2 regions of the Mesorhizobium sp. WSM4815 genome follow, and region 1 is predicted to be linked to the other one. Evidence: riboswitches for the same ligand, from Rfam matches in the RefSeq annotation. Region 1 holds a riboswitch; the other holds the start of a gene.
The links. Region 1 has a riboswitch for cobalamin ahead of AC0L2B_RS30575 (aromatic ring-hydroxylating oxygenase subunit alpha). Riboswitches for the same ligand answer to the same signal wherever they lie in the genome.

Region 1 (5,168 bases):
CCGGACGGCTATCAGGCGCGCCGCTCCTACTCAATCGCCTCGGCGCCGGAAGCCGGCGAGACGATCGAGCTGGCGATCGAAAGGCTCGATGATGGCGAGATCTCGCCCTTCTTCCACGATATCGCGGCGGTTGGCGACGAGGTCGAGTTGCGCGGACCGCTCGGTGGCCACTTCGTCTGGTCCGACAGCGACGGCGGCCCGCTTCTGCTGGTCGGCGGCGGGTCCGGCGTGGTACCGCTGATGGCGATGATCCGCCATCGCGCCGCGCGCAGATCGGCGGTGCCCGTGGCATTGGTATTTTCCGCACGGGTCTGGGACGAGGTGATCTTTCGCGACGAGCTGATCGACTTCCACGATCGCCGGGACGGCTTCGATCTGGTGTTGGCGCTGACCCGCGAGGCCGCCCCGCGCCCGTCAGACTATTCGCGGCGGGTCGATGCCGCGATGATGGAGCAATCGATGCTGCGGCTGCCCGCGCCGCCAAGGTTCGCCTTTGTCTGCGGCTCGAATGCCTTCGTGTCAGCCGCCGCCCAGGCGCTGATCGATGCCGGCGTTCCGGCAAGCCTCATCCGCACCGAGCGCTACGGGGTTTAAGCTCCCCGGTCAGGCGTCGATCTCGAGCGCCGCCAGCGGCTTCGAACAGCAGGCAAGGATGAAGCCGTCGTCGATCTCGTGATCGAGGATGCCGCCATTGTGGCTCATCTCGACCGTGCCCGAGACCTTTTTCACCTTGCAGGTTCCGCACAGGCCGAACTCGCAGGCTGCGGGGATGCGTACGCCCGAAGCGCGCGCCGTCTGCAGCACGGTCTGGCCGGCAACGCATTCGGCATCAATATCCGAAAGCGAAAAGCGGATCGGCGTTGCGGCCTCGGCAGGTACCTCGATCCCGCCCTCTGCTGGCCCACCTTTTGCCGGCCCACCCTCTGCCGGCGAACCGAACGGGGCCGGAATTTCCTCCACCGCCGGGGCCGCAAAGCTCTCCTGATGGTAGTTGGCCATGTCGAAGCCGGCCGCCTCCAGCATCTGCCGCACGGCGCGCATGAACGGGCCGGGGCCGCAGCAGAAAATTTCGCGCTCGCGAAAATCGGGCGCCAGCAGCGGCAGCCGTATCGCGTCGATCCGGCCCATATGGCCGAACCAGCCCTCACGGCTGGACCGCTCCTCGATCATGAAGCCGAGCGTCAGGCCCGGCATGCGGCTGCCGAGCAGCTCGAGCTCCTTGCGGAAGATGATCTCCTCGGGCTTTCGCGCGCAGTTGACGAAGCCGACATCTGTCCATGGCGCGCAGTCGTTCAGCCAGCGCAGCATCGACATCATCGGCGTCACGCCTGAGCCGGCCGAAATGAACAGATACTTGGCCGCTGGATGGCTGTGCAGCGAAAAGTCGCCCGCCGGCCCATAGGCCTTCACGTGAACGCCGGGCTTCAGATTGTCGAACATCCAGCGGGTGCCGAGGCTGCCGGCCTGCGCTTTCACCGTCACCGCGATCGAGAACGGCCTCGACGGCGAGGACGACAGCGTATAGGTCCGCATCATCGGGCCCTCGGTGGTCGGCAGTTCCAGCGTCACGAACTGCCCCGGTCTGTAGCGGAACCAGGTCTGGTTGTCAGAGCGGAAGGTGAAGGTCTTCACGTCAGGCGCCTCGTCGCTGACGCCGATGACTTCCAGCACCTGGAGCCTGTCGTTCCAGGGCGCCATCTCGTCGAGATGGCGGTAGAGGCCAAGGTCCGTCATCGCATTCATCCCCTTGACCTCGTTCAGGCGACGCTGCGCAGCGCCGGCCGCCCGGCCTCGGCAAGGCGCGGCCCGATGAAGGAGGCGTACCATTCGACGAACTGGATGACGCCGCCCTCATGCAGTTCCGAATAGGGGCCGGGCTCATAGGCCGGCGACAGGATGCCGAAGGCGTTTTCCTCGACAATGCGACGGTCCTGGTCGTTGGTCTCGGTCCAGACATGGGTGAGTTCGGCGAGGTCGTAATCGACGCCTTCGACCGCGTCCTTGTGGACAAGCCATTTGGTGGTGACGGCCGTTTCCGTGGCACTGATCGGCAGCACGCGGAAGGTGACGGCATGATCGCCGAGGATATGGTTCCAACTCGTCGGATAGTGATAGAGCAGCAGCGAGCCGATACGGTCGGTCGAAACGCTGTCGGAAAGGTTCTTCTTCACCGCGCGTCTTCCCGTCATCGTGTAGCTGACGGCGTCGCGCAGCAGCGGCGCGCGGGTGACGCGATACTGCCCGGCCGGATCGATGCGGAACTTGCTCGGCAAGCCCGCCGCCTCGCATTTCGCCCAGTGCGCGAGCATCTCCGGATCGCTGTCGGCGCCCTGCACGCCGGTCACGGTCGGCGCTTCCGGGAATGTCTTGCAGAGTTCCGGATGGTTGCCGGCGCAATGGTAGCACTCGCGGTTGTTCTCCCAGACGAGCTTCCAGTTGCCCTTCTCGACGATGGTCGATTCGAAGGCGATTTTTGCCTCGCGCAGCCGGTGCGGCAGCAGGTAAGGCTCGATCATGGCGCGCATCGGCGCGAAGTCGGCCGGCTCGTTGGCCAAGCAGATAAAGATGTAGCCGGCAACGCTTTCGCAAGCCACCGGCTTCAGGCTGAACTGGCTCTTGTCGAAGCCGTCTGCCATCTGGCGAGCAAACAACAGCCGGCCGTCCAGCTCGTAGGTCCACTGGTGATAGGGGCAGACCAGCTTCGCCGCAGTGCCCTTGTCGGCATTGCAGACACGGCTGCCGCGATGCCGGCAGGAATTGTGGAAGGCATTGATCTTGCCTTGCTGGTCGCGGACCAGCACGACCGGATAGTCGCCGATCTGGGCGGTGATATAGCTGCCAGCTTTCGGCAACTCGCAATCGTGGCCGATGAACAGCCAGTCGCGATACCAGATCAGCTCCATGTCGAGCTTGAAGAAATCTGGATCGGTGTAGAAGGGCTGCTCGAGCGAATAGCCTTGCCTGCGGCCGTGCAAGAGCCTCAGCATGTCGTTGCGCGCGTCCATGTCCTGTCCTCGTGTAAGGACTGAACTGGTGGTGATGGAGGGAGGACCGTTTGCACGCCGGCGACAGGGCCGGACGTGCATCATCCACCTCTTGACCGCCCACCGCGATCAGTCGAGTCTGAAAATCTCGGGCTGGTTTCCGGGCTCTGGAGTGTCCTTGCGGACTCGTCGCGACACCTTCCCAGGCTTGTGGCCCAGTGGTCTCCCGTTGCGACTTGAACTCCACCACCGTTGCGGGGGCAGCGCCGGGTTCTGACCGGCTTCCCAATTCTCCGCTTCGTCGTCACCAAGCGGCACCTGAGATGGCGTGATCTAATCATGCCGGCCGGCTGACTGCCGGCATGAAAGCGACATCGTATCCATGCGGCGCGACACCGCCTGCGAAACCTGCAGGTTTATATCTGCAGGGCTGAAACCCCACTTTGTCGGCGGCCATTGTCGGCTGCCGTGACATCGAATCCGACCCGCGGCGGCGACCAGGAAGGTTAACAGTTTACAAAAGTGACTATTAGCCGCCTCTAAAATCGAACCGAACGGTTCGTTTCTGTTGACAATGAGTACAGCATGCTGTGAACGCAGATCCGCCAATCCGTCAAATCATGAATGGCTAATTTTGAATAAGATATTGAAAACGAACCATAAAACCATGGTAGTAGATGCTTCTGGTACAATTTCAAGGTGTAGATTCTTGGTCCATACGGAACAACTTCGTGATTGGAATCCGCCGAATGGCCTTCCCACATCGGGGCTGTCCGAACGACGCGCGCATCCTCCCAAGACACGCCGCTAGACGGACTGAAGACTAAGATACTGGAGTACTAAAATGAAAAAGATCGCTCTTGCTGCCGTCGCCGCTCTGGCCATCACCGGCAGCGCCTTTGCCGGCAGCGACCATTATGGGTCCAACGCCGCCACCCAGCCGACTGCTTCGGTCGACAGCTCGTATACGGCCTCTGTCCAGACGCCGGCTCACGCTGAAAAGCAGCCCGTTGGCCAGGGCGCCGACCGCAACCTTTTCGGCAACAATTAACAGCTGGTCCCAAACAGCAAAGTGGCGGTCCGCCGCTCGGGATCTGAGGAACTCAGGAGTATTTGAAATGAAGAAGCTCATTCTTGCCACCGCCGCCATTGTGGCCATATCCGGCAGCGCTTTTGCCGGCAGCGACAACTTTGGATCGAACGGCGCCAACCAGCCGGCCGCTGCGGTCGACAGCAACTCGTACACGGCTTCGATTCGGAATTCGGCTTCGCCGCAGAATCCGGTTCCGGCTGACGAGAAACCCGTCAACGGCAGCGACCGTAACCTGTTCGGCAACAACTAACAGTTCGTTCCAACAGCGGCGGCGGCATTTGCCCGCCGGGCTGGCGGAACCAAGAAAATCCAGGAGTTTTGAAAATGAAGAAGATCGTTCTTACCGCCGCCGCGCTTTTGATTGCTGCGGGCGGCGCTTTTGCCGGTAGCGACAACTTTGGCAGAACCGACATCAACAAGCAGGCGACCATCAACGTCGACAACACGCAGACTTCTTCGGTACGCAATACCGGCTCGCCGGTCTACAAGCTGCTCAACTCGTCGGGCGACGTACAGAAGTCGGCCCCGCAGGGCAGCGACCGGAACCTGTTCGGCCGCTAGCGCATCGGCCCGAAAATCGGTTCCGATTCTCGGAAAGCACGATGCGCAGGTTTAAAGTGTTGGAGCGTACCTTTGTGCGTCCACTTGGACGCACGTCGCTCTAACAGCGACCGGAACGCACAAGAGTGGCGGCTTTGCCCGCCGCTCTCGTTTTTGGGTCACCAAACATCCATCAGTTCGGCTGCTGCTCTCAGGCTGCCTTTGCTTCCGCTTTGTGGAGCGTGAATGAATGTCCGTCGGCATCGAAAATATGCAGGTCGCCGGCATCGGCATTCAACCGCAGCGCAGCGCCGCGCTTGACTCCGACATTGCCTGGCAGCTTGGTGACCAGCGGCAGGTCGGCGCGGCCGATGTCGACATAGACGAGCTGGACCTCGCCGAGTTGCTCGACATAATCCACCGTTCCCTCGAAAAGATAATCCGCCCCGGTGGCGATCGTCAGATCTTCCGGCCGCACGCCGAAGCTCACCGAAGCGCCCTTCACCGACGCCGGCGTGGCGATCGGCACCGTCGCCTTGCGCCCGCCGACA
Region 2 (5,168 bases), on a different contig from region 1:
CGGCCAGCCAGAGCGAATTCTGAAAAAGACCTTGCTGCCTCAAATCCAGCGCCGCACAGTTTTCGCGTAATCCCGGTATTTCTTGCCGAATTTCGTTGCCAGAACTTTTTCCTCGGCCTCGATCGCCAATTTCTGCGTTGCGAAGGCGGCGACGATCGCCAGCGGCAGGAACCATACGTTCCCCGAGATAAGGGCGACGCCGATCATCAGCAGCGTGTTGGCCAGATAGATCGGATTGCGGCTGACGGCGAAGGGGCCCGATGTCACCAGATGGTCCGGCACGGCGTTCGGGTGGAGCGTCGTCTTTGCCCGGATCATGATGCGGATCGCCGTGAACCAGAGTGCGACGACGCCGAACAATGCCACCCAGCCGGCCGCGAACAGGATGTCGCCCAAAAGACCGCCGATCCATGGCAGCGGATAAAGCAAGCCAAGCGCGATGCTGACGGCGATGGCCGCGACATAGATCAGCGGCGGCCACGGTATAAACCCCGGTTTTTGCTGTCCCGGTTTCTGTTGGCCCGGTTTCTGCTGATGGTCGGTCATTGTGCTCCTCCCTCCATCAAAGTGCCGTCGGCCTTGGCAGTGCAGGCGCCGGCGAGCTCGTCGAGATGCGCCTTCCATTCCGCAGCCTGGTCGTTGCGGTAGAGCCGATCAAGCGTGGCCTCGCCCTCGAGCGTATCGAGCATGCAGACACAATAGCTGCTGCAGAACTCCGTGTCGCGCGATTGCTCGCACGATGCCTGGCACTCTTTCAGGAAGGTGACCTGCCTGGTTTCGACCGCTGCCGGCATGACTTGCGAAATCAGCCAGACCGAGCCGATCAGCACCGGCTGGTGGATCAGATAGAAGGCGAGGCTGTGCCGGCCGATAAAGACCAGCGGATTAGTCCAGCGGCCGGGCGTCAGGCCCGCCAGCCGCGTCAGCATGCCGGAGGCGAAGGCAAGCTTTGCCGCTGCGATGCCGGCAAGCACAGCGCCGAACCATGGAAACAGCGGGACATAATCGTTGGAGCGCGGGTTGGTTGCCGACAGGCCGACCCACCACAGGGCCGGATGATCGAAGATCTCGGACCTGAGGTAGAGCGGCGCGGTGATGACGAAAGCTGCGACAACCAGCGTCAGCAGCGCCGGCAGCCGCAGAAACGCCAGGCCGAGCAGGCTGGCCAGTGCGATCTCGTGCAGGATGCCGAAGAAGATGAAACTGTCGGGTGTGGCAAGCCTGGTGGCGGCCGATATGGCGAGCGCCGCCCCGCCGACCATGGCGAAGCGTTTCCAGAAGCCGTTCCAGCGGATTTGCTTGCCATGGGCGAGGAACAGGCTGACGCCGACCAGGAACAGGAAGGTCGAAGCGATGCAGCGCGCGTAGAATTTCCACCAGCCAAAGGCGGTCAGGCCGGGATCGGTGTAGCCGAAGAATTCGAGATCCCAGGTGAAATGGTAGCTCGCCATGGCAAGCAAAGCGATGCCGCGGGCGACGTCGATAGCGATGATGCGCCTGGATCGGTCCTGAACGGCCGGCGTAGGAATGGTCATGATCTCGCAATTCTGATTCAGTGCTGCAAGACGACTATCATGGTTGCCCCGGACAAAAGAAGACAGGGCCCGTTGATGCCCAGGGCGTCGAAGCCGGCGCCGCCCCTCATTGCCCTGCCGGGCATTTCTCCCCGTATAGTGACGGGGAGAAAGAAGCCGGCCGCAACGCCCGGCGCCATCCTTGCGACGCTGATGATTGGCGAAACCGCCGATGACAGCCCCCTTCTCCCCGTCACTATACGGGGAGAAGATGCCGGCAGGCAGATGAGGGGCAGCGCCGACGATTCAACCATCAAGATCGCGGCGAAGAGGAACCAAGCTGGTTCCCGGCACGGCGCATTCGCGCTGCTAGCTGGCGGAATTTGGTTTGCCGGGCGCGGCGATTCTGCCTATAGTCGCAGCCGTCGTCGGTTCCGTTTTGGAACCAAGAGGGAATGCGGTAGGGGCAAAATTCGCCCGATGCCGTGGCTGCCCCCGCAACTGTGTGCGGTAGTCCTCTCCATATGCCACTGAAGATTTTCTTCGGGAAGAGCTTCTTCGGGAAGGTGGGGAAGGGCGCTGATCCGCGAGCCAGGAGACCTGCCGGCGACAGGAGAACTGACTTCTATGCCCTCGGGTGGAGGGCGAAAGGACAAGACATGAATACCGCTTCCGTCTCGCTCGGCGCTTCCGTCTCCTCGCAGTCGCGCTTTGTGCAGTTGGCGCTTGCTGCATTTCTCGGCGTTTTCGTCATGGGCTTTGTCGGCTTCTCGCACATCGATGCGGTCCACAATGCCGCTCACGACTATCGCCATTCGACGGGCTTTCCCTGCCACTGACGAGGGGCTGACACCATGACACTGTTTCGCAACGTCGTGTTCATCGCGGCGATCGCAGGGCTTGTGGCCGGCGTCGTTCTCGCCTGCATGCAGGCCTACGCCACGGTGCCACTCATCCTCAAGGCGGAAGTCTACGAACAGGCCGGCGGTGGTCACACGCATGACCATGGTTTGTCGCCGGCCGCAGCAGGCAGTAATGCCATGAGCAGCGCCGTGCCGGCTGAAGCAGCCACCGCGGAAGAGGAAGGCTGGGCGCCGGCCGATGGCTTCGAGCGCTTCGCCTTTAACGTCGTTGCCAACGTCGTCACCGGCATCGGCTTTGCGCTGATCCTGGTCGCCGCTTCGGAATTCGCCGGCGGCATCGGCAATTGGCGACAGGGCCTGTTCTGGGGCCTTGCCGGCTTTGCCGTGTTCACGCTGGCCCCGAACCTTGGCCTGCCGCCCGAACTGCCGGCGATGCCGGCGGCCGATCTCGCCCAGCGCCAGATCTGGTGGACGGCAACGGTGGTGGCGACCGCGGCCGGTCTCGGCCTGCTCGCCTTTCGCAAGTCATTGCCGCTGGCGGTGATTGCCGTGGCGTTGATCGTGGCGCCGCATATTGTCGGCGCGCCGCAGCCCGACAGTTTCGAATCGCCGATCCCGGAAGGCCTGCACCACCAGTTCGTGGTGGCGGTGACGCTGACCAATCTGGTGTTCTGGCTGGTGCTCGGCGCTGTCGTCGGCGTGGTGCGCGGCCGCTTGACCGGCGCCGCAACCGGCCTGCGCGACAGCCTTGCCTGATCGCGCTGCTCCAGGCAGCAAGCTGACCCTGGTCATCGGCGGTGCACGCTCGGGCAAGAGCGCGCATGCCGAAAGCCTGGTGAAGGCCTGTCCGGCGCCGTGGACCTACATCGTCACGGCGCAAGCCTATGACGACGAGATGCGCGAACGCATCGCGCTGCACCGGGCGCGGCGCGGCTGCGGCTGGACGACCATCGACGCGCCGCTCGATCTCGTCGGCGCGATCGGGGGGCTGCCTGACGGCCGGCCCGTCCTGATCGACTGCCTGACGCTGTGGCTGTCCAACCATATGCTGGCCGAACGCGACATTGAGGCCGAATGCCGAGGGCTGGCGGATGTGCTGTCGCGGCCGCGCGGGCCGTGGTTCGTGGTTTCCAACGAGGTCGGGCAGGGCATCGTGCCCGACAATGCGCTTGCCCGCCGGTTCCGCGATGCCGCCGGCCGGCTCAACCAGCAGGTCGCCGCCGTCGCCGGCACAGTACTGCTGATGGTGGCGGGACTGCCGCTCAAGGTGAAGTGATATGACCGATATCGACGACAGGGACGAGCAACGCCACCGCGCCAAGATGGCCAAACGCAAGGCGGTGCAGGACGCCGAGGTCGCGGCCAAGACGGTCGAGAAGGGACTGCTGATCGTCAACACCGGGCCCGGCAAGGGCAAGACCACTGCCGCCTTCGGGCTGGCGCTGAGGATGCTCGGCTACGGCAGGCGCGTCGGCGTCGTCCAGTTCATCAAGGGCAAATGGCATACTGGCGAGAAGGACGCCTTTGCCGCTTTCGGCGACCGGGTCGTCTGGCACACGATGGGCGAGGGTTTTACCTGGGAAACGCAGGATCTGAAGCGCGACATCGCCGCCGCCGAGGCTGCCTGGGCCAAGGTGCTCGAGCTGATGGCCGATCCATCGATCAGCCTGCTGGTACTCGACGAGTTGAACATCGCGCTGCGCTACGACTATCTCGATCTCGACACGGTGGTGGCGGCGCTGAAGGGCCGCCGCGAAAACCTGCATATCGTCGTCACCGGCCGCAACGCCAAGCAGGCGCTGGTCGATGCCGCCGATCTGGTCACCGAGATGGGCGTCACCAAGCATCACTTTTCCGCCGGCGTGAAGGCGCAGCAAGGCATAGAGTTCTGAGGTTTCGTTCGCCTCTTCTCCCTTCTCCCCTTGTGGGAGAAGGTGGATTGGCACGTAGCGCCAAGACGGTTGAGGGCTGCTGGACGGAGCGCCGTCGGTACCAAGCTGGAACACCCCTCATCCGGCCGCTTCGCGGCCACCTTCTCCCACAAGGGGAGAAGGGGAGGCCGCAGTCACGCAACGATGACGATCACCGACAGCAAGCCGAACAGTCCCATCAGCAGAAAGTCGGCAACCCGATAGAGTCTTAGCGCTCGTCTGATGTCCACGCTCTCGACATCGCGGCGGCCGCCTTCGCCCATGAACGCGTCGTCGACCATGACGCCGTCGTAGGAGCGCGGCCCGGCCAGCGCCAGGCCGAGCGCGCCGGCCATCGCCGCCTCAGGCCAGCCGGCATTGGGCGATCGGTGCTTTTTCGCGTCGCGCCGCACGGTGCGCCAGGCGTTGCCGGCATCGGCGTCTTTGACGAGGAAGGCGGCCAGCACGATGAGCAGCGCGGTCAGCCGCGACGCCGGCAGGTTGATCAGATCGTCGAAGCGCGCCGCCGCCCGGCCGAAAGCCTCATGGCGCGGCGTGCGGTGGCCGATCATCGAATCGGCGGTGTTAGCGGCCTTGTAAGCGACGCCGCCGGCCAGCCCGCCGATGCCGATCCAGAAGACCGGCGCGACGACGCCGTCGGAAAAATTCTCGGCCAGGCTTTCGATCGCCGCACGGCAGACGCCGGCTCTGTCGAGCTTTTCCGGATCGCGGCCGACGATCTGCGAGACGGCAACACGACCGATGTCGAGTCCGCCATTGTCGAGTCCGTCGGCCACCGCCTCGACATGCTCGGCCAGGCTCTTCTGCGACAGCAGCGATGTCGCCAGGAGCGCGGTGAGGATCAATCCGGCTGGAATGCC

Region 2: linked by a shared signal. The riboswitch ahead of AC0L2B_RS05300 (CbtB domain-containing protein) and the one ahead of AC0L2B_RS30575 (aromatic ring-hydroxylating oxygenase subunit alpha) in region 1 are both predicted to bind cobalamin.

The regions. Positions count from the first base shown of each region.
Region 1 is NZ_JBVVQS010000102.1:370,752-375,919, forward strand. It holds gene AC0L2B_RS30565 (FAD-binding oxidoreductase) at 1-594, shown strand, start outside; gene AC0L2B_RS30570 (FAD-binding oxidoreductase) at 604-1,734, opposite strand; gene AC0L2B_RS30575 (aromatic ring-hydroxylating oxygenase subunit alpha) at 1,758-3,005, opposite strand; cobalamin riboswitch at 3,119-3,321, opposite strand; gene AC0L2B_RS30580 (DUF680 domain-containing protein) at 3,829-4,035, shown strand; gene AC0L2B_RS30585 (DUF680 domain-containing protein) at 4,103-4,327, shown strand; gene AC0L2B_RS30590 (DUF680 domain-containing protein) at 4,402-4,638, shown strand; gene AC0L2B_RS30595 (ABC transporter ATP-binding protein) at 4,829-5,168, opposite strand, start outside.
Region 2 is NZ_JBVVQS010000078.1:53,749-58,916, reverse strand. It holds gene AC0L2B_RS05310 (methyltransferase family protein) at 40-546, opposite strand; gene AC0L2B_RS05305 (heparan-alpha-glucosaminide N-acetyltransferase) at 543-1,535, opposite strand; cobalamin riboswitch at 1,927-2,136, shown strand; gene AC0L2B_RS05300 (CbtB domain-containing protein) at 2,174-2,353, shown strand; gene AC0L2B_RS05295 (CbtA family protein) at 2,369-3,133, shown strand; gene cobU (bifunctional adenosylcobinamide kinase/adenosylcobinamide-phosphate guanylyltransferase) at 3,156-3,653, shown strand; gene cobO (cob(I)yrinic acid a,c-diamide adenosyltransferase) at 3,655-4,269, shown strand; gene cbiB (adenosylcobinamide-phosphate synthase CbiB) at 4,443-5,168, opposite strand, start outside.